2 regions of the Streptomyces sp. NPDC104202 genome follow, and region 2 is predicted to be linked to the other one. Evidence: riboswitches for the same ligand, from Rfam matches in the RefSeq annotation. Region 2 holds a riboswitch; the other holds the start of a gene.

Region 1 (14,306 bases), on a different contig from region 2:
AGTGGAAGACGCTGAAGGCCACGGCCACCACCGGTGAGGACGGCGCCTTCTCGCTGCCGCTCTCCCCGAACGCCGAGATCCGCGGCGGCAGCGCCGTCGTCGTCGCGCCGAACGCCGACACGGTGGCCACGCTGCCCGTCGCCGTCCCCGAGGTCGGCGTGGAGAAGACCTCGTACCGGCTGACCGCCGACCTGAACAAGTACCGGGTCCAGGCCGGCACGGACGTCACCGTCACCGGCCGCGTCGAGCGCCTCACCCCCGACGGCTGGAAGCCGTACGCGGGCGCGCCGCTCATCACCACCTCCGCCAAGCCCGAGTACCACTCCCTCGCGGTCTCCGGCCTCATGGGCAGCGGAGCGGCGGCGGCCGACGGCTCCTTCTCGTTCCCCGCGCGCGCCTCGCACACGACGCAGGTGTACACCTCGGTCGCCCCGTCCGTGTACTACGCCTCCCGCGCCTACGACCAGGGGGCCATCGCCGTCCCGCAGCCGTTCGCCTGGGGCGGCGTCCGCGTCGCCCTCGACGAGTACGGCACGGTCCGCGCCACCGGCAAGCTGTCCGTGAACACCTTCACCTGCTGGGACCAGTACGTCTTCCTCCAGACCTCCGTGGACAACGGCCGCACCTGGAAGAACCTGGCCAACGGCAAGGCCGCGGGCGGCACCGAGGGCGGCTGCCCGTTCGACATCTCCGCCCGCGGGTACCACAACGCGATGTACCGGCTGTACCACTACGAGACCGACCAGCTCGTCGGCAAGGTCACCGGCACCATCCGGCTCAGCCGCGTCCCGACCCGCTTCTCGGCCTTCACCATCAGCCCCGCGCGGCCCCGCGTGAACGCCAAGATGACCGTCTCCGGCACCCTCCAGCAGTACACGAGCGGCGCCTGGCGGCCCCTCAAGGGCGCCAAGGTGATGCTCGTGTTCAAGCCCAAGGGCTACTCGGAGTGGTACTGGGTCACCCGCGACGTCGCCACCAACGCCAACGGCTCCTTCAGCTTCCGCGCCACCAACTACGGCGACGGCACCTGGGCCATGGTGAAGCAGTCCGCGAGCGGCTACTTCCACAGCGAGACGAAGGTGAAGTACATCGATGCGCTCTGACCTGCGGCGGACCTCCGCCACCACGCTCGCAGCGGCCGTCGCCACCGCCCTGCTCCTCGGCGCGGCCCCCGCGCAGGCCGCCGACGCCCCCGCGGCGTCCCCGGTCTCCATCGGCCCCGCCCTCACCGACGACCAGCAGCGCGGCATCTTCCACGTCGCGGCCTGGAGCGACGTCCCCGGCGTCACGGTCGCCAAGGTCGCCGTGACGATCCGCAGGGGCGACACCGTCGTCGCCGAGATCCCCTCGCTCACCGAGTACGGGTGGGTCAAGGGCCGCTACGGGCTGACCTCGTCCGACCCGCTCAAGCTCACCGAGGACGGCGGCACGCTGCCCTCGCTCGGCCGCTACTCCCTCGACGTCACGGCCACGGACTCGCAGGGCAACACCAGCACCCGCACGGACGCCGGCACGCTCGACTTCACGCTGCGGCCGCAGCTGGAGTTCGGCCTCTCCACCCCCGGCTGGGACGACCGCACCACCGTCCCCAGCGGGACCCTGACCGGCGTCCAGCCGGGCTCGGGCGACCTCGTCCCGATCACCGGCCGGTCCGTCGACATCCGGCGGACCACCCCGGAGGCGGGCCCCGTGCAGTCCGCCGTCACCACGGAGACGGGCGCCTTCACCGGCCAGGCGTACACGGCCGTCAAGCCGGGCGACGAGTTCCGCGTCGCCTTCGCCGAGGCGAGCGAGGAGGTGCACGGCAGCGTCTCGTACGCCCACACCCTGTACTCCCTGCGCCCGCACACGGTGGCCGTGCAGGCGACCGCCGACCGCTTCCGGGTCCTGCCCGGCCAGCAGGCCGTCGTCACGGGCCGGATGACCGACCCGCAGAACGACGGGGCGCCCCTCGCGGGCCAGCAGGTCCAGGTCGGCCCGTCCTGGTCCGGCTCCCTCATGAGCGGCTTCGGCAAGACCGTCACCACCGACGCCGACGGCCGCTTCACCGCGACCGTCCCGGCCCTCCCGGGGCTGCGCGTCGACAGCTGGGCCGCCGTCCCGGTCGACCCGTACCAGAACTTCACCGTTCCCGTCCGCGGCCGCCTCGCCATGCCGCAGGAGGCCCGGATCCTCCTCGGGTCCCGCGTCCTGACCAACGAGGGCAAGGTCACCGCGACCGGCACCCTGCGCGCCACGTACGACGCCGAGGCGTACTTCGACGAGCCGCTCTACCTGGAGGTCTCGCCGGACGGCCGCACCGGCTGGCGCCGGATCGCCCTCACCACGGCGAGCAACTACTACGCCACCACCCTGACCGCGGCCAGCCGCGGCGGCTACTACCGCTTCCGTCACCCGGAGACCGACGTCTTCGCCGGGACCGCGAGCGCCGTCTTCCGGCTGGTCCGCACCGAGGCCCGGGTCATCGGCCTGAACGCCGGTCCCGAGCCGGTCGCCAAGGGCGGCACGCTCACCACGACCGCCACCCTCCAGCACTACACGGGCGGCGCCTGGCGGGCGTACGGGAACGGGGCCGTGGCCCTGCAGTTCCTACCGAAGGGCTCCACCACCTGGCGCATCGTCGCCACCGGCCGCTCGGCGTCCACCGGCAAGGTCACGCTGAAGGCGAAGGCCACCGTCGACGGCAGCTGGCGCGTCCGGTACTGGGGCGACGCCACGCACTTCCACGCGCCGGTCGCCACGCCGGACTACGTCGACGTGCGCTGATCACGTCCGCACGACGCCCGAGGGCGGCACCCCCGTGGGGGTGCCGCCCTCGTTCGCGTTCAGCGATGAACCGCCGATCCCGGAGGATCAGAAGTCCATGTCACCGCCCGGCATGCCGCCGCCGGCCGGCGCGGACGCCTTCTCCGGCTTGTCGGCGATGACGGCCTCGGTGGTGAGGAACAGCGCGGCGATCGACGCGGCGTTCTGCAGCGCGGAGCGCGTGACCTTCGCCGGGTCGATGATGCCCTCGGCGATGAGGTCGACGTACTCGTTGGTCGCGGCGTTCAGGCCGTGGCCGACGGGCAGGTTGCGGACCTTCTCCGCGACGACGCCACCCTCCAGGCCGGCGTTGACGGCGATCTGCTTCAGCGGGGCCTCGAGGGCCAGCTTCACGATGTTCGCGCCGGTGGCCTCGTCACCCGTGAGGTCGGCCTCGAGCTTCTCGAAGACGTTCGACGCCTGGAGCAGGGCGACGCCACCGCCGGCGACGATGCCCTCCTCGACGGCCGCCTTCGCGTTGCGAACGGCGTCCTCGATGCGGTGCTTGCGCTCCTTGAGCTCGACCTCGGTCGCGGCACCGGCCTTGATGACCGCGACACCGCCGGCGAGCTTCGCCAGGCGCTCCTGCAGCTTCTCGCGGTCGTAGTCCGAGTCGGAGTTCTCGATCTCGGCGCGGATCTGGTTCACGCGACCGGCGACCTGCTCGCTGTCACCGGCACCGTCGACGATGGTGGTCTCGTCCTTGGTGATGACGACCTTGCGGGCGCGGCCCAGCAGGTCGAGGCCCGCATTCTCCAGCTTGAGGCCGACCTCCTCGGAGATGACCGTGCCGCCGGTGAGGATGGCGATGTCGTTCAGCATGGCCTTGCGACGGTCGCCGAAGCCCGGGGCCTTGACCGCGACGGACTTGAAGGTGCCGCGGATCTTGTTGACGACCAGGGTCGACAGGGCCTCGCCCTCGACGTCCTCGGCGATGATCAGCAGCGGCTTGCCCGACTGCATGACCTTCTCCAGGAGCGGGAGCAGGTCCTTCACGGAGGAGATCTTGGAGTTGACGATCAGGAGGTAGGGGTCGTCGAGCGACGCCTCCATGCGCTCCATGTCGGTGGCGAAGTACGCCGAGATGTAGCCCTTGTCGAAGCGCATGCCCTCGGTGAGCTCAAGCTCCAGACCGAAGGTCTGCGACTCCTCGACGGTGATGACGCCTTCCTTGCCGACCTTGTCCATCGCCTCGGCGATGAGCTCGCCGATCTGGGTGTCGGCGGCGGAGATGGAGGCCGTCGAAGCGATCTGCTCCTTGGTCTCGACATCCTTCGCCTGCTCGAGCAGGGCGCCCGAGACGGCCTCGACGGCCTTCTCGATACCACGCTTGAGGGCCATCGGGTTGGCACCGGCGGCCACGTTGCGCAGACCCTCGCGGACGAGCGCCTGGGCGAGGACGGTGGCGGTGGTCGTACCGTCGCCGGCGACGTCGTCCGTCTTCTTGGCGACTTCCTTGACCAGCTCGGCGCCGATCTTCTCGTACGGGTCCTCGAGCTCGATCTCCTTGGCGATGGAGACACCATCGTTGGTGATCGTGGGGGCGCCCCACTTCTTCTCGAGGACGACGTTGCGGCCCTTGGGGCCGAGGGTGACCTTGACGGCGTCAGCGAGCTGGTTCATGCCGCGCTCGAGACCGCGCCGGGCCTCCTCGTCGAACGCGATGATCTTGGCCATGTGAAGTGGTCCTCCCGGACATGGGGTGGATAACGCTCCAGGACCGCGCCGACGCCCGCGACGGACGGCCTGCGTGCCCGATGGTTCCTTGCCCCACCTGGCCGCGGGCCTCATCTGCCCGATCCTCGTAAGCACTCTCACCTTCCGAGTGCTAACGCCAATGATTAGCACTCGGCATAGGAGAGTGCAAGCCGTTCCGGAGGAACGTCGATGAGGGGCGATGGTCGGGCGGCGGGAGGGGGCAAGCGATTCTCGACGATCGGGACGTGGCGGGAGGGGTGAGCGGGGGCGCGGGGGAAGGAGCGGGAACGCGTGAGGGGTCCGCATCCCCTCAGGGATGCGGACCCCTCGACGGCGTTGCGTCGGTGGCCGATCGCGCCGCGCTCAGACGGCGAGCTTGACCATGTCCGCCTGCGGACCCTTCTGGCCCTGCGAGATCTCGAACTCGACTCGCTGTCCCTCTTCGAGGCTGCGGTAGCCATCCATCTGGATCGCGCTGTAGTGGACGAAAACATCCGCACCACCGTCGACCGCGATGAAGCCGTAGCCCTTCTCCGCGTTGAACCACTTGACGGTGCCCTGAGCCATGCCTAACTCCCCTATTACTGGCCCTTGCGCGGGACCCGCACCTCGCGGAACCCGGGTCAGACCCTGCGCCGGAACGCGTCGACCGCCGCTGAATGTATCTGCCCAACTGCCCTCTGCAACAGGTCATTCGAGCGAGAATTCTGGGCCAGGCGGAAAGGGGAATTGGGGAGAATCCCCTGGATGCCGGGGCAAGTCGGGCCCGGCAAAAGGCGCAGAACGTACACAACGCACCGGGACTTTGGCTGCTTCTTGTCGCGCGGAGACGCCTTTTCATATGCGTCCGGCATGAGCAGCGGAGGGGACTTCCCCAACTCTACCCCGCTCAACCATGCAGAATTGCCCCTTCCGCTTATTGACGCGGAAGGGGCAATTCACGAGGGACGGGACGCGGAACGGCTCAGCAGCCGCCGGCCACCGCGGGGATGATCGAGACGCCGGCACCGGCCGGGGTGGCCGTCTCCAGACCCTGCTCGAAGCGCACGTCGTCGTCGTTCACGTAGACGTTGACGAAGCGGCGCAGCTTGCCCTGGTCGTCCAGGACGCGGGCGGCGATGCCCGTGTGGTTCTTCTCCAGGTCGGCGATGACCTCGGCGAGGGTCGCGCCCTCGGCCTGCACCTCGGACCGACCGCCGGTGTACGTGCGGAGGATGGTGGGGATGCGGACGTTCACGGCCATGTCTTCGTAACCTTTCAGAGGGCCAGGCCGGCGTCGCGGAACGCGTCCAGGCTCGGGCGGATGGTGACGGTCGCCTGAGAGGTGTCGGCCACCGCGTCGAGGGTCTTGAGGCCGTCGCCGGTGTTGAGGACGACGGTGGTGAGCTCCGGGTCGATCAGACCGGCCTCGACGAGCTTCCGGGTGACGCCGACGGTCACGCCGCCCGCGGTCTCGGCGAAGATGCCCTCGGCCTGCGCGAGCAGCTTGATGGCGTCCACGACCTGCTCGTCGTTCACGTCCTCCACGGCGCCGCCGGTGCGGCGGGCGATGTCCAGGACGTAGGGGCCGTCGGCCGGGTTGCCGATGGCCAGCGACTTGGCGATCGTGTTCGGCTTCTGCGGGCGGACGACGTCGTGGCCGGCCTTGAAGGCCGCGGAGACCGGGGAACAGCCCTCGGCCTGGGCGCCGAAGATCTTGTACGGCTTGTCCTCGACGAGGCCCAGCTTGATGAGCTCCTGCAGGCCCTTGTCGATCTTGGTGAGCTGCGATCCGGAGGCGATCGGGATGACGAGCTGGTCGGGGATGACCCAGCCGAGCTGCTCGCAGATCTCGTACGCCAGCGTCTTGGAGCCCTCGCCGTAGTACGGGCGGAGGTTGACGTTCACGAAGCCCCAGCCCTCGCCCAGCGGGTCGCCGATGAGCTCCGAGCAGAAGCGGTTGACGTCGTCGTAGTTGCCCTCGATGGCGACCAGGTCACCGCCGTAGACACCGGCCATGACGACCTTGCCCTGCTCCAGGTCGTGCGGGATGAAGACGCAGGAGCGGAAGCCGGCGCGGGCGGCAGCGGCGCCGACGGCGCCGGCCAGGTTGCCGGTGGAGGAGCAGGAGAGGGTGGTGAAGCCGAAGGCGCGGGCGGCTTCGAGGGCCTGCGCGACGACCCGGTCCTTGAAGGAGTGGGTCGGGTTGCCGGAGTCGTCCTTGACGAAGAGCCTGCCGGGGGCGACACCGATCTCGCGGGCGAGGTTGTCGGCCTGGACGAGCTTGGTCCAGCCGGGGTTCAGGTTCGGCTTCTCGGCGACGTCGGCCGGGACGGGCAGCAGCGGGGCGTAGCGCCAGATGTTGGCCGGACCGGCCTCGATCTGCTTGCGCAGCGCCTCGGGGTCGCCGGTCGGAAGGTCGTACGCGACCTCAAGAGGTCCGAAACAGAGCGAACAGGCGAAGATCGGACCGAGCGGGAAGAGCTCTCCGCATTCGCGACACGAAAGCCCGGAAGCGGGACCGAGGTCGACGGTGGTGGCGGAGGCGACAGTCTGTGCAGCCATGGAGGCGAGGCCCTTTCTCCTCATCTTTCCCATGACGAATTTTTCGCCATGAGACGGATTTGGCACCTTCCCTAGCCGGGGACCTCGCTGGAGGACGAGTAACCGACTGGAGGGTTGCCGGGGCTTCAACGGGCCGTTTCCCTCTGCCCCTCTGGATGAGCGGTATTCGATTGTGAAGCGCGGTGGACTTTCGTTCCCGTGCTCCGACGCGGTCGGCACCCCGACGTGCATCGGGGATCCGCGTTGTTCAAGACTGTAACCGAAGGCCCGGATGCTTGGACCGGCCGTCCGTAACGCGAGATGGAGATCACGTGCTGGAAGAGGTGGAGCGCTGGCTGGACCGGCGGTCCTGGTCAGTGGCCGACCGGCCGCTGGAGCGGATCCTCGCCGCCAAGCGTTCGACGACCGTCAGCGTGGTGCTGCCCGCGCTGAACGAGGAGGCGACGGTCGGGGACATCGTCGCCGTCATCCGCCGCGAGCTGATGTCGGACGCGGCGCCGCTCGTCGACGAGCTGGTGGTGATCGACTCGGGCTCCACGGACCGCACGGCGGAGGTGGCGGCGGCGGCCGGGGCGCGGGTGGTCGCCCGCGACGCGATACTCCCCCGGATACCGGCCGTGCCCGGCAAGGGCGAGGTCCTGTGGCGGTCGCTGATGGCGACGCGCGGGGACGTGGTGTGCTTCGTCGACGCCGACCTGCGGGAGTTCTCCGCGGACTTCGTGACGGGGATCGTGGGCCCGCTGCTCACCGACCCGGACGTCGACTTCGTGAAGGCGATGTACGACCGCCCGTTCGGCGACGCCCCCGACGGGGCGGCGCCCGGCGCGGCCCCGGCCCAGGGCGGCCGGGTGACGGAGCTGGTGGCGCGTCCGCTGCTCAATCTGCACTGGCCGCAGCTGGCCGGCTTCGTGCAGCCGCTGGGCGGCGAGTACGCGGCGCGGCGCTCGCTCCTCGAACGGCTGCCGTTCCCGGTGGGGTACGGGGTCGAGCTGGGGCTGCTGGTCGACGCGCTGCACACGGTGGGCCTGGACGCGCTCGCCCAGGTGGACGTGGGGGTGCGGCGGCACCGGCACCAGGACGGGCAGGCGCTGGGCCGGATGGCGGCGGCGATCTACCGGACCGCGCAGCTGCGGCTGTCGCGGGGCCATCTGGTGCGGCCCCGGCTGACCCAGTTCGAGCGGGGCGAGAAGGGCTTCGAGCCGCGGACCTACGCCGTGGACACCGAGGAGCGGCCCCCGATGGCCGAGATCGCGGAGTACGCGCGCCGCCGCGTGGCGTAACGCCCCCTGATGATCCGTTCTGCATACCTTTGCGCTTCATGGGCTGCAGACACCACCACCCGGGCCGCCTGCCGGCGGTCATCGGCCGCACGGCGGCCGTCGTCCTCACGGCGGGCTCGCTCGCGTTCACGGCGTCCGCACCGGCCGCCGCGGACGGAGCCGGGCCCCCCGGCGAGCGGTACGGCGCGACGCCGCACGCCGCCGTCCGCACGGACCCCGGCCCGGCCTCCCGCACGAACCGGCCGGACGGCCCCGCCGGAGCCGTCCCGGGCGGCCGCGCCGCCACCGTCACCCACGCGGCGCGGAACGGCCACCAGGCCCCCGGCACGCCCCGCGGCGGCTCCTCGGCCGGGGCCGGCGACGAGCGCCTCTGGCTGCTCGGCGCCCTCGCCGTCGCACTCGCGGCGACCGGCCTCGTCGCCAGGGCCGCGCTGCGCGGCCGCCGCGACTGATCCCGCGGCGGGCCCGCCACGCCACCGGCGACAGGGCAGGTGGGACGCCCGGCCGCAGCGCTGACCTGCGACGACGCAGCGTGGCCGGATCCACCCGTCTCGTATACGTACGTTTGAGCGTTTACGGGACGGGCTAGGTTCGCCACATGGCTACTGTGCTCGTGGCATCCAACCGGGGCCCGGTCTCGTACGTACGCGGCGAAGACGGCTCACTCGACGCCCGAAGGGGCGGCGGCGGCCTGGTCTCGGGCCTGAGCGCCGTGTCCTCGGACACGCCCCAGGAGAGCCTGTGGGTCTGCGCCGCCCTCGGCGAGGGCGACCGGGAGGCCGTCCGGCGCGGCATCGGCGAGCCCGGCGTCCGCATGCTGGAGATCCCCCCGGACGTCTACGACGACGCCTACAACGGCATCGCGAACTCCGTGCTGTGGTTCCTCCACCACCACCTCTACGACATCCCCCGCGCCCCCGTCTTCGACGCCGCGTTCCGCCGCCGCTGGGCCTCCTACCGCGCCTACAACCGCGCCTTCGCCGAGGCCCTCGCCGAGGAGGCCGCCGAGGGGGCCGCGGTCCTCGTCCAGGACTACCACCTCGCCCTCGTCCCCGGGCAGCTCCGCGCCCTCCGCCCCGACCTGCGCATCTCCCACTTCACCCACACCCCCTGGGCCTCCCCCGACTACCTGCGCATGCTCCCGGACGACATCCGCGAGGAGCTGATGGCCGGCATGCTCGGCGCCGACGAGCTGGGCTTCCACACCCGGGTCTGGGCGGCCTCGTTCGAGGCGTGCGCGGACGGCGGGACCGGCGCGACCCGGGTCTCCGTCCACCCCCTCGGCGTCGACGCCGACGAGCTCCGGGCCCTCGCCCACCGGCCCGAGGTCGACGAGAAGCTCGCCCGGCTCCGCGCGGAGGTCGGCGACCGGCGGACCATCGTCCGCGTCGACCGCACCGAACTGTCGAAGAACATCCTGCGCGGCCTCCTCGCCTACCGCGAGCTGCTCACGGTCCATCCCGAGTGGCGCGGGCGCGTGGTCCACCTCGCCTCGGCCTACCCCTCGCGCCAGGACCTCGACGTCTACCGCGCCTACACCGCCTCGGTGGGCGAACTGGCCGAGCGGATCAACGCCGAGTTCGGCACCCCCGACTGGCAGCCCGTCCTGGTCTCCGTCCAGGACGACTTCGCCCGCTCCCTGGCCGCGTACCGCCTCGCGGACGTCGCCCTGGTGAACCCCGTCCGCGACGGCATGAACCTCGTCGCCAAGGAGATACCGGTCGTCTCCGAGGCCGGCTGCGCCCTCGTCCTGTCCACCGGCGCCGGCGCCTACGAGGAGCTGAAGGACGACGCCCTCACGGTGAACCCCTTCGACGTCTCCGCGACCGCCGAGGCCCTCCACACCGCCCTGTCGATGCCCGACGCCGACCGCGCCGACCGCACCAAGCGCCTCGCCGCCACGGCCACCGCCCTGCCCCCGCAGCGCTGGTTCCTGGACCAGCTGGAGGCCCTCAGCCGGTAGGGGACCCGGCCCGGTCCCGGCCCCAGGCGGCGAGGGGCTCCAGGGCGTCGTTGAGCCGCAGGCCGGCCGGGGTCAGGGCGTACTCGACGCGGGGCGGGACCTCGGCGTACGAGACGCGTTCCACGACCCCGTCCGCCTCCAGCTCGCGCAGGTGCGAGGCGAGGACCTTCTCGGTGATGCCGGGGACGAGCCGGCGCAGCTCGCCGAAGCGCCGGTGCGGCCGTTCGTGCAGGGCCCACAGGATGAGGACCTTCCACTTGCCGCCGATCACCTCCAGCGCGGCGTCGATCCCGCAGACGTGACCGTCCTCGGCACCGGGCCGGTTCAGCGTCGCCATCTCCCCCACCCCTCTGGCCTGTTCACTCACCTCAGGGTAACCACCCACTCCCAAGTGGGTACTTGAGCAGGCCGGAACGCCGGCGCAGCCTGGTGGGCATGACAGCTCACCCTCCCGGGAAGTCCCCCGTCACCCTCCTCGGCCTCGGCGCGATGGGCACGGCCCTGGCCCGTGCCTGGCTCGCCGCCGGGCACCCCCTGACCGTCTGGAACCGCACCCCGGGCCGGGCCGCCCCGCTGGTCGCCGAGGGGGCGGTGGCGGCCGCCACCGCCGCCGGGGCCGTCGCCGCGGGCGGCCCGGTCGTCCTCTGCCTCCTCGACGACGCCTCCGTCGAGGAGGCCGTCGACGGCGTCGACCTCACCGGCAGGGACCTCGTCAACCTCACGACCACGACCCCCGCCGCGGCCCGGGCCCGTGCCGCCTGGGCCGAGGGGCGCGGGGCCCGCTACCTGGACGGCGGCATCATGGCCGTACCGCCGATGGTGGGGGTGCCGCAGGCCGGGGGGTACGTGTTCTACAGCGGTTCGCGGGAGCTGTTCGAGGAGCACCGGGAGACGCTGGCCGTGCCGGTGGGCACCGCGTACGTCGGCGAGGACGCCGGCTTCGCGGCCCTCCACGACGTGGCCCTGCTGAGCGCCATGTACGGGATGTTCGCGGGCGTCGCCCACGCCTTCGCGCTGGTCCGCAGGGAGGACGTCGACCCCGTCGCGTTCGCTCCGCTGCTCGGGAAGTGGATCTCCGCGATGGCCGGCCCGGCCGTCGCGGAGACCGGCCGGCGCCTGGCGAGCGGCGACCACACCACGGACGTCGTCTCCCGCCTGGCGATGCAGGTGGCGGGCACGCCCACCTTCCTGGACACGGCCGCGGGACAGGGCGTCAGCCCGGAGCTGCTCCGGCCGTACTTCGCGCTGATGCGCCGCCGCCTGGACATGGGCGGCGGCGAGGAGGGCCTGACCGGCCTGGTCGACCTCCTGCTCGACTGAACGACGGGACCGGACGGGGGGCCGGGGGCTTCCCCGCCGGTCCCGCCGCCGTTCCGGGCTCAGCGCTCGCGCACGGCCCGGGCGAGGTCCGTCAGGAAGGTGACCACCCCGGGCGGTCCGTCGACCGAGAGGTCGGCGCGGCCGGAGAGCTCCGGGACCTCGGTGGAGCCGCTGCAGACCAGCAGGCCGGGGGTGCCGTCGGCACGGAGCTTCTCGACGGCGGCGAAGGCGGGCAGGTCGCCGAGGTCGTCCCCGGCGTAGAGCACGGACCCGGCGCCCACCTCGCGGAGGTACGCGGCGAGGGCCACGCCCTTGTCCATGCCCGGAGGCCGCAGCTCCAGGACCATGCGGCCCGGCTCGACGACCAGGCCGTGGTGGGTGGCGAGCTCGCCGAGGGGCCCCTTGAGCGCCTCGAAGGCGCCTTCCGGGTCGAGCGCGCGCCGGGTGTGCACGGCGACCGCCCGGCCCTTCTCCTCGATCCAGACCCCGGGCCAGGCGCCGGCCCGGTCGAGGAAGCCGGGGAGCTCGGCGCGGACGGACGCCACGCCCGGGTGCGGGTCGGCGGCGTGGACGGTCCCGGTGACGGCGTCCCAGCGTTCGGCGCCGTAGTGCCCGAGGACGACGAGGTGCTCCAGGCCCGGGACGCCGGCGAAGCCGCCGTAGCGGACGGCGACCCCGGCGGGCCGGCCCGTCACGACGGCGACGGAGGCGACCTCGGGGGCGAGGGCGGAGAGGGCGGCCACCGCGCCGGGATGGGCGCGGGCCTGTTCGGGGTCGGCGACGATCTCGGCGAGGGTGCCGTCGAAGTCGAGGGCGACGACGGCCTTCTCGGGCCGCGCGAGGAGCGCGGCCAGGCCGTCGCGGCCGGCGGACGTGGTCGGGTGCGGAAGGCTGCTGACCATGCTCCCGACCCTACCGACGTACGGCCGCCGCGTCAGCGGGGCCGCAGGGGCGCGGAGGCGGGGGCGGGGCGGGGCGCCCTAGCGTCGCCGCTGCTTCTCCTCCCGGACCCGGCGGAGCCGGTTGACCGTCACCGGGTCGTGGGCGAGGGCCCGCGGGTCGTCGAGGAGGGCGTTGAGCAGCTGGTAGTAGCGGGTCGGCGAGAGGCCGAGCCGCTCGCGGACGGCCCGCTCCTTGGCGCCGGGGCCGGGCCAGGAGCGGCGCTCGACGGCGAGGAGTGCCTGTTCGCGCGCGGCGAGGCCGTCCTCGTCTCGTTCCTCACTCGCGGTCATACGACCAACCTATTACCCGGCGGCCCACGCGGCTCACGCCGTGGGCCGCCGGGGCGTCACTCGGCGGCCTCGGCCGCCGTCGCCACCCGGCCTATCGCGCCGAGGACGGCGGCCGGCTTCCCGTCCGGGGAGACCGCCTTGCCGATGTTCTGCTTGACGTTCTCGCTGACCTTGGCCCAGGAGGTCTTGCCGACCGGCGGCAGCTGGGCGTTGGGCAGACCCTTGAGGAACTCGCGCAGGTTGGCGTACTCGGGGTCGGTCTCCATGCGGGCGGAGGCGCTGACGGTGACCGGCAGGAGGTCGTTGTCCCCGGCGAACTTCAGGACGTTCTCGTCGCTGAAGGCGAAGTTGAGGAAGTCGCCGATCTCCTTGCGGTGGCCGTTCTGCTTGAAGCCCATGATCCAGTCGGCGACGCCCATGGAGCTCTTGGGCGTGCCGTCGATGCCGGGCAGCGGGACCTGGCCGACCTTGACGCCCTTCTTGGCGGCCTCCTTCACGAGGGAGGGGTGGCCGTTGAGCATGCCGACCTCGCCGCGCGCGAAGGCGGCGAAGGCGGCCTTGCGGTTGAGCTTGCCGGGGGCGACGGGGCCCGTGAGGCCCTTGCCGACCAGGTTCGTCCGCAGCCACTCGAAGGTGCGGACGTTGGCGTCGGAGTCGACGGCGTAGTGGTCGGTGGCGTCGGTCCAGCCGCCGCCGCCGCTGAGCAGCCACATCAGCGTCTCGGCCTGGGCCTCCTCGGGACCGAGGGGCAGCGCGAAGGGGGTGCGGACACCGTTGTCCTTCAGCTTCTCGGCGGCCGCGGCGAGCTCGTCCCAGGTCTTGGGGGCCTTCAGCCCGGCCTCGGCGAAGAGGTCCTCGTTGTAGAAGAGGGGCCGGGTGGAGGCGACGAAGGGCAGGCCGTACTGGGTCCGCTTGGACTCGCCGGCGGCGACCAGCGGCGCGAGGAAGTTGGCCTGGACGGGGATCGAGAGGATCTCGTCGGCCGCGTAGAGCTTGTCGGCGGCCGCGTAGTCGGCGTAGGCGCCGATCTGCGCGATGTCGGGGGCATCGCCGGCGGCGACCATCTCGGCGACCTTGCGGTCGACGTCGTCCCAGGACTCGATCTGGATCTCGACCGTGACGCCCGGGTGCTCGGCCTCGAAGGCGGCGACGAGGTCGGTCCAGTACTTCTTGGTGGAGTCGCCGCCGGTCAGGTCGTACTCGGCGGCGACCAGCCGGAGGGTCACATCGCCGGAGTCGCCCCCCAGGGAGCCGCACCCGGCGACCGTGGAGGTCAGCCCGAGGGCGGCGGCGGCCGCGGTCAGTCCAAGGAATCGTCGCCGCTCCACGGCTTCATCCACCTTTTGCTCGTCGTTGAGCTGCGCTGAGCTGCGTGTTTGCTCGTCGCAGGGCCGCAAGTCTCTCGTGCGTCCGGGCATGAGGTCTACACCACTTGGGTATCACTTCCGCAACGCAGTCCGGACC
Region 2 (14,306 bases):
CTTCCTCTTCCCGCGCGCCCGGGTCACCAGCCTCTTCCCCTTCCTCCTCTTCCTGCCGCTGCGCTTCCCCGCCTGGATCGTGCTGATCTTCTGGTTCGTGCTCCAGTGGCTGGCCGCGCGGGCGGCGGGACCGGGGCCGGGCGTCGCCTACCTCGCCCACGTCGTGGGCTTCTCGGCCGGCTTCCTCTACGCCTGGGGGTGCTACCGGGGTGGGGATAGAGTGAAGGCTCCAGCCGCGGCGACCGAGGGAGAAAGCCAGCCGTGATCACCGCGATCGTGCTCATCAAGACCAGCGTGGACCGCATCCCCGAGATCGCCGAGTCGATCGCCGCGCTCGACAGCGTCAGCGAGGTCTTCTCGGTGACCGGCACGTACGACCTCATCGCCATGGTCCGGGTGCCCCGCCACGACGACCTGGCGGACGTCATCCCCGGCCGGATCAGCAAGATCCCGGGCGTCGAGGCCACGGACACCCACGTGGCGTTCCGCACCTACTCCCAGCACGACCTGGAGGCGGCCTTCGCCATCGGTCTGGAGTCCTGAGACCGGGACCGCGCGACGACAGGAAGGGGGCCTCCCGCCGGGGAGGCCCCCTTCACCCGTACGAGTGACCGATCAGCCGCGGTCGGGGACGCAGCGGCCGTCCTCGGTGCGGTACTTCCACTGCGCGCCGTCCCGGACGAGCTCCTTCACCGCGCGGACGAACCGCTCGACGTGCTCGTCCGGCGTGCCGGCGCCGAAGCTCACCCGGATGGCGTTGAGGGAACGCTCGCCGGGCGCGGCCTCCGGGGCGCCGCACTCGCCCGGGTCCTGCGGGTCGCTGCCGAGCAGCGTGCGGACCAGCGGGTGGGCGCAGAAGAGGCCGTCGCGGACGCCGATGCCGTACTCGGCGGAGAGCGCGGCGGCGAAGTGGGAGCTGTTCCAGCCGTCCACGACGAAGGAGATGACGCCGACCCGGGGCGCGTCGTCGCCGAAGAGCGACAGCACCCGGACCTCGGGCACCTCGGCGAGGCCCGCGCGGACGGTGCCGACGAGGTGCTGCTCGCGGGCGACCAGTCCGTCGAAGCCCGCCTCGGTCAGGGCCTTGCAGGCGGAGGCGATGGAGTAGACGCCGATGACGTTCGGGGAACCGGCCTCGTGCCGGGCGGCCGTGGTGTGCCACTCGACGTCCACCCCGCCGTCGGCGCGGCGCGCGACCTTGCGGGAGGCGCCGCCGCCCGCGAGGTAGGGCTCGGCGTCCTGGAGCCAGTCGGCGCGGCCGGCGAGGACGCCGGAGCCGAAGGGCGCGTACAGCTTGTGGCCGGAGAAGGCGACCCAGTCCACGTCCAGCTCCCGCACGGAGACGGGGTGGTGGGGCGCGAGCTGGGCGGCGTCGAGGACGATCCGGGCGCCGTGGGCGTGGGCGGCGGCGGCGAGTTCCCTGACCGGCCACAGCTCGCCGGTGACGTTGGAGGCACCGGTGACGCAGACCAGCGCGGGACCGTGGGGGTCGCGGTCGGCGAGGGCGCGCTCCAGGGTGGCGACGGCCTCCGCGGGGGTGCGCGGCGCGTTGAGGTAGGTGACGCGGGCGTCCCGCCAGGGCAGCAGCGAGGCGTGGTGCTCGGTCTCGAAGACGAAGACCTCGCAGCCGGCGGGCACGGCCTGGGCGAGCAGGTTGAGCGAGTCGGTGGTGGAGCGGGTGAAGACGACCTGGTCGCCGGGGCGGCAGTCGAGGAACTCGGCGACGGTGACGCGGCTGTTCTCGAAGAGGTCCGTGGAGAGCTGGGAGAGGTAGCCGGCGCCGCGGTGGACGCTGCCGTAGTAGGGGGCGTACGCGGCGACGTCGTCCCAGACCCGCTGGAGGGCCGGCGCGCTGGCCGCGTAGTCGAGCGCCGCGTAGGTCACCTCGCCGCCGGTGACGAGCGGGACGGTGACGTCCCGGCCGAGCACGGGCAGCGGGGCGGCGCAGCAGGGGTCGGCGGACTCGTCGGCGACGGTGGCGGTGGCGGTGGCGGCGTTCGGGCGTGCGGACATGGCGGTATCTCCCGGCGGGCGGTGCGGATGGCTTCGGTGATCCCGTACGCGGCCGGACACGGCGGGGTACGGGTGATGCCTCGGAGGCGACGGGGGGCGTCCGCGGGTGTGCGGGTACGCCGAAGTGACCCTGATCCGAGGGTGAAGAAGGGGCGGATTCGCCCTATCGCATTCGCTTGCTCACGGAAAAAGCTCCTCGAGAGACCAGGACCCCTGGTGTTCGAGGGGTCCGCGCTTGCCGTAGACCTCGCTGCCTACGGCCTGGTCATCACCCGGGGCACCCCGCCACGGACGGAGGGTTGCCGGACAGCAAGCCGGGGCCAAAACGCTGTCACTCGTGACCTGTAGAGCATCCTGCCACATGATCGCCGAAGCGCAAGACCCCGGTCCGGATGGTGGACCGGGGCCGTGCTCGGGATCCGGTGGAGGTCAGGCGTTGCTGGCGGCGATCCAGGCGTCCAGGGACCGCAGGGCCGCGCCGGAGTCGAGGGACTCGGCCGCTCTCGCGATGCCCGCGGCCAGCTGCTCCGCGAGGGTGCCCGTGCCGGGCTCCAGGGCGGTCAGCGCCGCCGCCGCGTTGAGCAGCACCGCGTCCCGTACCGGACCGGTCTCCCCCGCGAGCAGCCGGCGGGCGACGTCGGCGTTGTACGAGGCGTCCGCGCCGCGCAGCGCTTCGAGGGGGACGAGGTCGATGCCGACGTCACGGGGGTCGAAGCGCTCCTCGGCGACCCGGCCGTCCCTGACCACCCACACCCGGGAGGTGGCGGTGGTCGTGAGCTCGTCGAGGCCGTCGTCGCCGCGGAAGACCAGGGCGGAGTTGCCCCGCTCGGCGAGCACGCCGGCCACGATCGGCGCCATGCGCGGATCGGCGACGCCGACGGCCTGGGCCTTCACCTTGGCCGGGTTGGTCAGCGGGCCCAGGACGTTGAAGGTGGTCCGGATGCCCAGCTGGCCGCGGGCCGCGGCGACGTGCCGCAGCGAGGGGTGGAACTTCACCGCGAAGCAGATGGTGATGCCGGCTTCCTCGGCGACCTCGGCGACCCTCCGCGGCGTCAGGTTCAGGTTGATGCCGAGCTTCTCCAGGACGTCGGAGGAGCCGGAGGCCGAGGAGGCGGCGCGGTTGCCGTGCTTGACGACCTTCGTGCCCGTTCCGGCGACCACGATCGACGCCATGGTGGAGATGTTGACCGTCTTCGCACCGTCGCCGCCGGTGCCGACGATGTCGACGGCGGGGCCCGGCACGTCGATCACGTTGGCGTGCGCGTACATGGTCCGCACGAGGCCGGCGATCTCCTGCACGGTCTCGCCCTTGGCCCGCAGCGCCACCATGAAGCCGGCGATCTGGGCGTCGGTCGCCTCGCCGCTCATGATCAGGTCCATCGCCCAGGCCGTGTCGTCGGCGGAGAGGTCCCGGCCGTCGAGCAGTCCGTTCAGCAGGACGGGCCAGGAGCGGCCCGCCGACGTAGGTCCTCCAGCGGGGGTCGCAGCGCTCATGGCAGCTCCTGGTGATCGTGACGGGTACGCACCCACCCTATCGACCCCGGGGGACGGCAAAGAGCCCCGTCCATCGAATGGACGGGGCTCTCACCGTGGCGACTCTCAGGAAATCAGGAGTTCGGGGTGATCAGTGGTGGCCGTGGCCGCTCTGGATCTCCTTGTACTCCTCGGCCGTCGGCTTGGCGATCTGGCTGTCGCCGCCGTAGTAGCCCTTGTTCAGCTTGACCCGGAGCTTCTCCAGGGCGCCGACCTTGCGCTCCACACCGTTCTCGTCGACGGCCGGCGGAAGCTCCGCGGCGTCGTACTGCTCGTGAGCGGTGAGGCGGTGCAGCTCGCCCTGGCTGAGCGGCTCGTGGACCTCGACGAACTCACCGTGCGGCAGGCGCTTGATGATGCCGGACTCGCGGCCGTGCAGCACCTTGTCCTTGTCACGGCGCTGGAGGCCGAGGCAGATCCGCTTGGTGGCGATGAACGCGATGACCGGGCCGACGAAGAAGAAGATCCGGACGAACCAGGTGATCGAGTTCAGCGACAGGTGGAAGTGGGTCGCCCAGAGGTCGTTTCCACCACCGATCAGCATGATCATGTACGCGGTGATCCAGGCGACGCCGAAGGCGGTGCGCGTCGGAGCGTTGCGCGGGCGCTGCGCGATGTGGTGCTCGCGCTTGTCGCCGGTGATCCAGGACTCGATGAACGGGTAGACACCCATCGCGACCAGGACGGCCGGGAAGAGCACCAGCGGGATCATCACGCCCAGGACGAGCGTGTGGCCCCAGAGGTTGATCTCCCAGCCCGGCATGACACGGATCAGACCCTCGGCGAAGCCCATGTACCAGTCGGGCTGGGCGCCGGTGGACACCTGGTCCGGGCGGTACGGGCCGATGGCCCAGATCGGGTTGATCGAGGCGATCGCCGCGATGACCGCGATGACGCCGAAGACCAGGAAGAAGAAGCCTCCGGCCTTGGCCATGTAGACCGGCAGCAGCGGCATGCCCACGACGTTCTTGTTCGTGCGGCCGGGGCCGGCGAACTGCGTGTGCTTGTGGAAGAACACCAGGATGAGGTGGGCCACCACGAGGCCGAGCATGATGCCGGGCAGCAGCAGCACGTGGGCCGAGTAGAACCGGGCCACGAAGTCGCCGCCGGGGAACTCGCCGCCGAACAGGAACATCGACAGGTACGTGCCGATGACCGGCACGGACAGGATCGCGCCCTGCATGAAGCGGACACCGGTGCCGGAGAGCAGGTCGTCCGGGAGCGAGTAACCGGTGAAGCCGGTGAACATGCCCAGGAAGAACAGCAGGAAGCCGAACAGCCAGTTGATCTCACGCGGCTTGCGGAAGGCGCCCGTGAAGAAGACGCGCATCATGTGCACGAACATGCCGGCGAGGAAGATCAGCGCCGCCCAGTGGTGGATCTGCCGGATGAGCAGACCGCCACGGACCTCGAACGAGATGTGCATCGTCGAGTTGAACGCCTCGGACATCAGCTGTCCCTGGAGCGGGACGTACGGTCCGACGTACTCCACCTCGTTCATCGACGGGTGGAAGAACAGCGTCAGGTAGACGCCCGTCAGGATGATGATGAGGAAGCTGTAGAGGCAGATCTCGCCCAGCATGAAGGACCAGTGGTCCGGGAAGATCTTCCGCATGTTGGCCTTGGCCAGCGTGTAGATCCCCAGGCGGCCGTCGGCCCAGTCGGCGACCCGCTCACCGGCGGGTGCTTTCTTCGTTTCGGTCACGGTGCTCATCCGCGCTCCCAGAAGGCAGGACCGACGGGCTCGTCGAAGTCGCCGAGCGCCTCCAGGTAGCCCTTGGCGTTCACGCCGATCCGCAGCTGCGGGAGGGCGTGACCGGCCGGGCCGAAGATGACGCGGGCGCCGTCGGAGAGGTCGAAGGTGGACTGGTGGCACGGGCAGAGCACGTGGTGCGTCTGCTGCTCGTACAGGGAGATCGGGCAGCCCACGTGGGTGCAGATCTTCGAGAAGGCGACGATGCCCTCGTGCGACCACTCCAGCTCGCGCTTGTCCTTGATGTCCTCCGGCTGGATCCGGACGATCATCAGGGCGGCCTTGGCGATCTGGGTCTGGAACTCGTGGTCGTGCACCGAGAGGCCCTCGGGCATCGCGAACGTGAGCGAACCGACGGCGACGTCCTCGGGACGCAGCGGCTCGTTCGTGTTCATGTTGATGAGCTGCAGCCCCTTGGCCCACATGGTGGACCGGAGCTTCTTCTCGGGCAGCGGGCCCATGTCGCGCAGCAGCACGAGGCCGGAGAGCGGGACCAGCGACAGCGCGCCGAACATCGTGTTGCGGATGAGCTTGCGGCGGCCCATGCCCGACTCGGCCGCACCGGCCGCGAAGTCCGACATGACCTTCGCCTTGGTCTCGGCGTCGGCCTCGATCGGGTGCCGCTCGTCCGCGATCTCGACGTCGGACATCAGGGTGCGGGCCCAGTGGACCGCGCCCGCGCCGATGAAGAAGAGCGCGAGGCCCAGGGACCAGCCCAGGGCGAAGTTGAGCGCGGACACCCGGCCGAAGGGCCAGATGTACACGATCTTGTCGACCGGGAAGATCACGTACGACGCGATGAAGCCGACCGTGGCCAGCATCGACAGCGTGAACATGAAGGCGACCGCACGCTCGGACCGACGGGCGGCCCGCTCGTCGATGTCCTGGATGCGCGGCTTGTGGGGCGGAAGGCCCGGGTCGGCGAACGGGTCGCCGGCGACCTTCACCGCGCCGTGCGCGGTGTCCTGCCCTGCCGGCAGGTTCTCTTCTGGAATCTCTTGGCTACTCATGACTTCTTGGCCTTAGCGGTGTGGGCCGCGACCCAGATGGCAACTGCGATCAGCGCACCCAGACCGAAGACCCAGGCGAACAGGCCCTCGCTGACGGGGCCGAGGCCACCGAGCTTGAGACCGCCCGGGTTGTCGGCCTTGTCGCTGTTGACGGCCTGGACGTACGCGATGATGTCCTTCTTCTCCTTCTCCGGCATGGTCGTGTCCGGGAAGGAGGGCATGTTCTGCGGGCCGGTCTGCATGGCCTCGTAGAGGTGCCTCGGGCTCACGCCTTCGAGGTTCGGGGCGTACTTGCCGTAGGTCAGCGCGCCACCCTCGCCGGTGAAGTTGTGGCACTGGGCACAGTTGGTGCGGAACAGCTCGCCACCCTTGGCGATGTCCGCACCCTCCGGGCTGTACTGGCCCTCGGTCGGCGTGATCGGGCCGGCACCGAGAGAGGCGACGTACGCCGCGAGCTGATCGATCTCAGCCTGCGAGTAGATGACCTTCTTCTTCGGGACCTGGGCGCCCGGCTGCTGGGCCGGCATGCGGCCCGTGCCGACCTGGAAGTCGACCGCGGCAGAGCCGACGCCGACGAGGGAGGGGCCGTCAGAGGTGCCCTGACCGCCGGTTCCGTGGCAGCTGGCGCAGCCGACGGAGTAGAGCTTCTTGCCCTCCTCGATGGCGAGGGACTGGGCGGTTTCATCGGCCTTCGCCGTGCCCGCGGGCGCGAACGCGGCGTACAGCCCCCCCGTGGCCGCCAGCGCGAGAAGTAGGACGACGACCGCCGCCAGCGGATGGCGTCGTCGTGCGGAGAGCTTTTTCACGGATTACCCCGGTGTCAGGATCTTCTGCGTCGATGCTTGCTGGATGTCTCGGTCCGCCGTGTCGGCGGGACCGATTACTTGATCATGTAGATCGTGGCGAAGAGGCCGATCCAGACGACATCGACGAAGTGCCAGTAGTAGGACACGACGATGGCGGCGGTTGCCTGCTCGTGAGTGAACCTCTTGGCGGCGTACGTCCGGCCGAGGACCAGCAGGAAGGCGATGAGACCGCCCGTCACGTGCAGGCCGTGGAAGCCGGTGGTCAGGTAGAACACGGAGCCGTACGGGTCCGACGAGAGCGAGAGGCCCTCGTGCTTCACCAGCTCGGTGTACTCGAAGACCTGGCCGCCGATGAAGATCGAACCCATCACGAACGTGATGATGAACCACGTCCGGAGCTTCTTCACGTCGCCCCGCTCGGCGGCGAACACGCCGAGCTGACAGGTGAGGGAGGAGAGCACCAGGATCGTGGTGTTGGTCGCCGAGAAGGGGAAGTTCAGGGCCGAAGCCTGTTCCGCCCAGTACTCGGCACCCGTCACCGATCGCAGGGTGAAGTACATCGCGAAGAGGGCCGCGAAGAACATCAGCTCGGAACTCAACCAGATGATGGTTCCGACGCTGGTGAGGTTCGGTCGATTGACCGACGGGTGCGCGTGCCCTGTTTCTACTGTCGTTACTGTCGCCACGACCGACATTATGTCGGTCGCTTATCCCGCCCTCACTCCGGGGGGTGCCGTTCGGAGTGTCCGGGGGCCGTGTCCAGCCCGAACGGCCCAGTGGAAGCGCCCCGGAGCACCCTTCGAACAGGTGTTGAACGGGTGTTGACGAGGTGTGGACCGGAGTAGCATCCGGCGCATCGATCGACGACCATCCCACGGACTTCCACGCGGAGGAACGATGCAGTCGAGTGCCACGGTCCTGCTCTACAGCGACGACGCGAACACCCGCGAGCAGGTACGCCTCGCGGCCGGGCGCAGGCCGGCGGCCGACGTTCCCCCGGTCGAGTTCGTGGAGTGCGCGACGCTGCCCGCCGTGCTGAAGCGCCTGGACGAGGGCGGCATCGACGTGTGCGTGCTCGACGGCGAGGCGGTGCCCGCCGGAGGCATGGGCGTCTGCCGCCAGATCAAGGACGAGGTCTTCCGCTGCCCGCCCGTGCTGCTGCTCATCGGGCGCCCGCAGGACGCCTGGCTGGCCACCTGGAGCCGCGCGGACGCCGCGATCACCCTTCCGGTGGAACCGGTGGAGTTCGCGGCGTCCCTGGCCTCGCTGCTGCGCGCCCGTCTGTCGATCGACGCGTGAGCTGATCAGATCGACGGCCTGAGGCGGGCCTTCTCGGTGGGGGCGACCGGGCTTCCGGCGGCCTCCACCAGGGCGCTCCCCTCGCGCCACTTGTCCCAGGACAGGTTCCAGTCGCCGAACCCGTTGCCGAAGGTGTCCATCGTGTCGCCGATGCTGTTGACGACGCGGACGATGTCGCCGGCGCGGACGGTCTCGTAGAACCAGGCCGCGTTCCCGGTCGACATGCCGACACAGCCGTGGCTGACGTTCGCCACGCCCTGCGAGCCCACCGACCAGGGCGCGGCGTGGACGTACTCACCGCTCCAGGTCACCCGGGTGGCGTAGTAGACGGGCAGGTCGTACGACTCGGAACTGCCCTCGGCTATGCCGATGCTGGTCCCCCGCATGCGGACGTAGTACTCCTTGCCGAGGATGACTTTGACACCGTTTCGGGTGGAGAAGCCCGGTTTGCCGGTGGTCACCGGAATGGTATTGATCACTTCTCCGTTGCGCTTCACGGTCATGTAGTGGGACCCGGCGTCGGCGACGGCCTCGATCCGGTCGCCGATGGTGAGCTTCAGGGGCTTCGAGGCGCCGCCGTAGAGCTTGTCGCCGACCTTGAGGCCGTCCAGGTTGCCGGTGACCGTGACGAGCGCGCCGGCGGGCCAGTACTCCTTCGGACGGAAGTGCAGCTTCTTGTCGTCCACCCAGTACCAGGACCCCTCGACGGCGGGGGTGGAGCGGACCTTGAGGGCCCGTTCGACGACGGAGCGGGCCTGCCGGTCCTTGACGGGGAGGCTGAGCTCCGCCGTGATGGGCTGCCCGACGCCGTAGGTGCCCGCCTCCGGCCCGAAGGTGGCGGTGAGCGCACGTTTGGCCGGAGCCGTCTCGAACGTGAACTCACGGGCCCCTGGAGCGCCGTCCTCGTCCTCGGTGGCCACCCGGACGGTGTAGCGGACGCCGGCCGCCAGGGCGGCCGTGGAGCGCCAGCGTCTGCCGTCCGCGGTGAGCTCGCCGGCGAGGTGGTGCCCGGCGGCGTCCGTGGCGGTGACGTCGGTGATCCGTCCGTCGTCGCCCTTGGCGGTGATCTCCAGCGGCTTCTCGGGGTCGACCCGTCCACCGTCGGCGGGGGCGCTGACCGCGAGCTGGTCCGCCGCGTCGTAGGCCTTCGCGGACAGCGGATGACCGTCGGAGCCCGCACACGACGTGGCGGCCGCGGTGACGGTGACGGCCAGAAGAGTGCAGCTCAGAACAGTCCGAATGCGCGGCGTGTCGTTCATGACTTCACGCTAAGGACACTCCTCGCCGACAGCGCGTCGAGTGCGGCAAAAGAGGGGCCCGGACACTTCGGTGACGAAGTGTCCGGGCCCCTCGGTGTGCTCCGGTGCGGAGCGGGGTACCGCTACTGGTTCTGGTTCTCGCCGCGGTAGAACTCGAAGACCCAGCCGAAGAGGCCGACCAGGATCAGCGGGGCGGAGAAGTACAGGATCCACCAGCCCATCGCGATGGCGAGGAAGGCGAGCGCGCCGCCGACCGCCAGCGAGAGCGGCTGCCAGCTGTGGGGGGCGAAGAAGCCCACCTCGCCGGCCTCGTCCGCGACGTCGGCCTCCTTGTCGTCCTGCGCCATCGCGTCGACACGCTTGGCCGTGAAGGCCAGGTAGTAGCCGATCATGATGGAGAGGCCGAAGGCCAGGAAGAGCGCCGTCGTGCCGACCGGCTCCTTGGACCAGACGCCGTAGAGGATCGCCATGCCAAGGATGAAGACGCTCAGCCAGATGAACATCTTGCCCTGGATCTTCACTTGCCGGCCTCCTTGCCGCCCGTGAGGGCCTCGGCCTCGTGGCCCTTGTTCTCGAGCTGGTCGAGAGCGGCGATCTCAGGGTGGTGCAGGTCGAACGCCGGGGATTCGGAACGGATCCGCGGCAGGGTGAGGAAGTTGTGCCGCGGCGGCGGGCAGGACGTCGCCCATTCGAGCGAACGGCCGTAGCCCCACGGGTCGTCGACCTCGATCTTCTTGCCGTACTTGGCGGTCTTCCAGACGTTGTAGAGGAACGGCAGGATCGACAGGCCGAGCAGGAAGGAGGAGATCGTCGAGATCGTGTTCAGCGCGGTGAAGCCGTCGGCGTCGAGGTAGTCCGCGTAACGACGCGGCATGCCCTCGGCACCGAGCCAGTGCTGCACCAGGAAGGTGCCGTGGAAGCCGATGAACAGCGTCCAGAACGTCATCTTGCCGAGCCGCTCGTCCAGCATCTTGCCCGTGAACTTCGGCCACCAGAAGTGGAAGCCGGCGAACATCGCGAAGACCACGGTGCCGAAGACGACGTAGTGGAAGTGCGCGACGACGAAGTACGAGTCGGAGACGTGGAAGTCCATCGGCGGCGAGGCCAGGATGACACCGGTCAGACCACCGAAGGTGAAGGTGATCAGGAAGCCGATCGTCCAGAGCATCGGTGTCTCGAAGGACAACGAGCCCTTCCACATCGTTCCGATCCAGTTGAAGAACTTCACGCCGGTCGGTACGGCGATGAGGAACGTCATGAAGGAGAAGAACGGCAGGAGGACGCCGCCCGTGACGTACATGTGGTGCGCCCACACCGTCACGGACAGACCGGCGATCGCGATGGTCGCGGCCACCAGGCCGATGTAGCCGAACATCGGCTTGCGGCTGAAGACCGGGATGACCTCGGACACGATGCCGAAGAACGGCAGGGCGATGATGTACACCTCTGGGTGTCCGAAGAACCAGAAGAGGTGTTGCCACAGCAAGGCGCCGCCGTTGGAGGCGTCGAACACGTGGGCACCGAACTTGCGGTCCGCCTCCAGGGCGAACAGCGCGGCCGCCAGGACCGGGAAGGCGAGCAGGACCAGGACACCGGTCAGCAGCACGTTCCAGGTGAAGATCGGCATGCGGAACATCGTCATGCCCGGAGCGCGCATGCAGATGATCGTGGTGATGAAGTTGACCGAACCGAGGATCGTGCCGAAGCCGGAGAAGGCCAGACCCATGATCCACATGTCGGCGCCGACACCCGGCGAGCGGACGGCGTCCGACAGCGGGGAGTAGGCGAACCAGCCGAAGTCGGCCGCACCCTGCGGGGTGAGGAAGCCGGCCACCGCGATGATCGAGCCGAACAGGTAGAGCCAGTAGGCGAACATGTTCAGCCGCGGGAACGCCACGTCGGGCGCGCCGATCTGCAGCGGCATGATCCAGTTCGCGAAACCGGCGAACAGCGGCGTCGCGAACATCAACAGCATGATCGTGCCGTGCATCGTGAACGCCTGGTTGAACTGCTCGTTCGACATGATCTGCGTACCCGGACGGGCCAGCTCGGCGCGCATGAAGAGCGCCATGAGTCCGCCGATGCAGAAGAAGACGAACGACGTGACCAGGTACATCGTCCCGATCGTCTTGTGGTCCGTGGTGGTCAGCCACTTGATCACGACGTTACCGGGCTGCTTGCGCCGTACGGGCAGCTCGTTCTCGTACGAGTCCTCAGCTGCGGCGGCACCCTGGGTTTCGTTGGGGATGCTCACAGTTGGTTCTTCTCCGCATTCCTGGCCGGGTCCGTCTGCTCGATGCCAGACGGGATGTAGCCGGTCTGCCCCTTCTCGGCCAGCTCCTTCAGGTGCTGCTGGTAGCGCTCCGGGGAGACCACCTTGACGTTGAAGAGCATCCGGGAGTGGTCGACACCGCACAGCTCGGCGCACTTGCCGAGGAAGGTGCCTTCCTGCGTCGGGATCACCTCGAAGGAGTTGGTGTGACCCGGGATGACGTCCTGCTTCATGAGGAACGGGACCACCCAGAAGGAGTGGATGACGTCACGGGAGGTCAGGACGAACCGGACCTTCTCGCCCTTCGGCAGCCACAGGGTCGGACCCGGGTTGCCGGTCTGCGGGTTACGGTCGCCGGGGATGCCGGCGTCGTAGACGCCACCCGCGTTCTCCGGGAAGTCCGCGAGGAACTTGTCCGGGATCGACGCGAGGTTCTTGTCCGTCTTGGCGTCACCCGTCACACCGGGCACGTTCTCGACGTAGTTGAAGCCCCAGCTCCACTGGTAGCCGACCACGTTGACCGTGTGCGCCGGCTTCGGGGTGAGCTCGAGGAGCTTCGACTCGTCACGCGCGGTGAAGTAGAAGAGCACCGAGACGATGATGAGCGGGGTGACCGTGTACAGCGCCTCGATGGGCATGTTGTAACGGGTCTGCGGAGGTACCTCGACCTTGGTCCGGCTGCGCCGGTGGAAGATGACGGCCCAGAGGATCAGGCCCCACACCAGGATTCCGGTGATGAGCGCGGCGGCCCAGGAGCCCTGCCACAGGGAGAGGATCCGAGGCGCCTCTTCCGTGACGGGGGTGGGCATGCCAAGGCGAGGGAAGTCTTCCCAGTTGTACGAGCAGCCCGTGGCTGTCGCCAGGATCAGGCCCGCAGTCAGCACCTGCGGCAGCTTCCGCCGCATCGGGCGCCGCGACGAGCGGTCGGAGCCGTTGGGACTCACGTAGCGCCTTCCCGAGAGTCTCGGCCCGCAGTGGTCGGCCACGGCCGTCCGTCTCGCTGGTCGGTCGCCGCCCCGGCCGCGGGCAGGGGTTTGGATGTTTATGCGGACCAAACCCTACTGGACGCTATTTGGGGTCGCGCGGGGAGGGTGCCCAACGCGCCGTCCGAGTCCCCGAAGGGGTGGACTCCGGGGTTCCGGAGGGGGGTCGCACACGCCCGTTCGGCCGTCTGCCCGTGTGCCGCGGCCCCTTCCTGACGCACCCTCACCGGCTCCGCGCCGGGGCCTCCCGGAGGGACGGCGCGAGATGTCGGGGAGGGGCTCCGCGGTGGCCCTCCGGGCGGGGTGGACGGAGCGGGCGGCGGGGCGGGGCGGCGGGCCGCCAAGTGGGGCGGGCGGCTGCCGGACGGGGCCGGCGGGGCGGACGCGGCCGGGTCGCGGGGCGGGCGGGGCGGGGCGAGGAAAGGGGCAGGGCCTACCGTGGGCGGATGCCGTACTTCGACGCCGCGTCCGCCGCTCCGCTGCACCCCGTCGCCCGCCAGGCGCTGCTGGCCTCCCTCGACGAGGGGTGGGCGGACCCGGCCCGGCTCTACCGCGAGGGGCGGCGGGCCCGGCTGCTGCTCGACGCGGCCCGGGAGGCGGCGGCGGAGGCCGTGGGCTGCCGTCCGGACGAACTCGTATTCACTCCTTCGGGGACACGCGCGGTTCACGCGGGGATCTCCGGCGCGCTCGCCGGCCGTCGGCGTGTCGGCGACCGGCTCGTGGTGTCCGCGGTCGAACACTCCTCCGTCCTGCACGCCGGCGAGGTCCACGCGGCCGCCGGCGGCACCGTCACGGAGGTGCCCGTGGACCGGTCGGGAGCGGTCGACCCCGCCGTCTACGCCGCCGCCCTCGGCTCCGGCACCGCCCTCGCCTGCCTCCAGTCGGCCAACCACGAGGTGGGGACCGCCCAGCCGGTGGCCGAGGTGGCCGACGCCTGCCGGGCCGCCGGCGTCCCCCTGCTCGTGGACGCCGCCCAGTCCCTCGGCTGGGGAGCCGTGGAAGGCGCCTGGTCCCTCCTCGCCGCGAGCGCGCACAAGTGGGGCGGACCCGCCGGCGTCGGGCTGCTCGCCGTCCGCAAGGGAGTCCGGTTCGCACCCCAAGGCCCCTCCGACGAACGGGAGTCGGGCCGGGCGCCGGGCTTCGAGAACCTCCCCGCCATCGTCGCGGCCGCCGCCTCGCTCCGGGCCGTCCGCGCCGAGGCCGCGGCCGAGGGCGCCCGCCTCCGCGGCCTCGTCGACCGCATCCGGGCGCGGGTGCCGGAGCTCGTCCCCGACGTCGAGGTCGTCGGCGACCCGGCCCGGCGCCTCCCCCACCTCGTCACCTTCTCCTGCCTCTACGTCGACGGCGAGACCCTGCTCCACGAACTCGACCGCGAGGG

Evidence for each region. Region 2 has a riboswitch for S-adenosylmethionine ahead of ACZ60W_RS31800 (aminotransferase class V-fold PLP-dependent enzyme). Riboswitches for the same ligand answer to the same signal wherever they lie in the genome.
Region 1: it holds a riboswitch for S-adenosylmethionine, as region 2 does, so the genes downstream of both, thrC (threonine synthase) here and ACZ60W_RS31800 (aminotransferase class V-fold PLP-dependent enzyme) in region 2, are expected to answer to the same signal.

Annotation. Positions count from the first base shown of each region.
Region 1 covers NZ_JBVJMN010000026.1:73,226-87,531, forward strand. Annotated here, with positions in the region: gene ACZ60W_RS18715 (hypothetical protein) at 1-1,103, shown strand, start outside; gene ACZ60W_RS18720 (hypothetical protein) at 1,093-2,766, shown strand; gene groL (chaperonin GroEL) at 2,854-4,482, opposite strand; gene ACZ60W_RS18730 (cold-shock protein) at 4,867-5,070, opposite strand; gene ACZ60W_RS18735 (MoaD/ThiS family protein) at 5,468-5,746, opposite strand; gene thrC (threonine synthase) at 5,761-7,071, opposite strand; SAM riboswitch class I at 7,065-7,209, opposite strand; gene ACZ60W_RS18745 (glucosyl-3-phosphoglycerate synthase) at 7,359-8,327, shown strand; gene ACZ60W_RS18750 (hypothetical protein) at 8,366-8,779, shown strand; gene ACZ60W_RS18755 (alpha,alpha-trehalose-phosphate synthase (UDP-forming)) at 8,926-10,290, shown strand; gene ACZ60W_RS18760 (winged helix-turn-helix transcriptional regulator) at 10,280-10,627, opposite strand; gene ACZ60W_RS18765 (imine reductase family protein) at 10,726-11,610, shown strand; gene otsB (trehalose-phosphatase) at 11,670-12,512, opposite strand; gene ACZ60W_RS18775 (DUF3263 domain-containing protein) at 12,591-12,842, opposite strand; gene ACZ60W_RS18780 (extracellular solute-binding protein) at 12,899-14,182, opposite strand.
Region 2 covers NZ_JBVJMN010000068.1:11,245-25,550, reverse strand. Annotated here, with positions in the region: gene ACZ60W_RS31810 (rhomboid family intramembrane serine protease) at 1-265, shown strand, start outside; gene ACZ60W_RS31805 (Lrp/AsnC family transcriptional regulator) at 262-543, shown strand; gene ACZ60W_RS31800 (aminotransferase class V-fold PLP-dependent enzyme) at 616-2,013, opposite strand; SAM riboswitch class IV at 2,240-2,356, opposite strand; gene trpD (anthranilate phosphoribosyltransferase) at 2,443-3,507, opposite strand; gene qcrB (cytochrome bc1 complex cytochrome b subunit) at 3,638-5,260, opposite strand; gene qcrA (cytochrome bc1 complex Rieske iron-sulfur subunit) at 5,257-6,309, opposite strand; gene qcrC (cytochrome bc1 complex diheme cytochrome c subunit) at 6,306-7,115, opposite strand; gene ctaE (aa3-type cytochrome oxidase subunit III) at 7,190-7,810, opposite strand; gene ACZ60W_RS31770 (hypothetical protein) at 8,013-8,414, shown strand; gene ACZ60W_RS31765 (L,D-transpeptidase) at 8,420-9,673, opposite strand; gene ACZ60W_RS31760 (cytochrome c oxidase subunit 4) at 9,796-10,194, opposite strand; gene ctaD (aa3-type cytochrome oxidase subunit I) at 10,191-11,927, opposite strand; gene ctaC (aa3-type cytochrome oxidase subunit II) at 11,924-12,889, opposite strand; gene ACZ60W_RS31745 (aminotransferase class V-fold PLP-dependent enzyme) at 13,375-14,306, shown strand, end outside.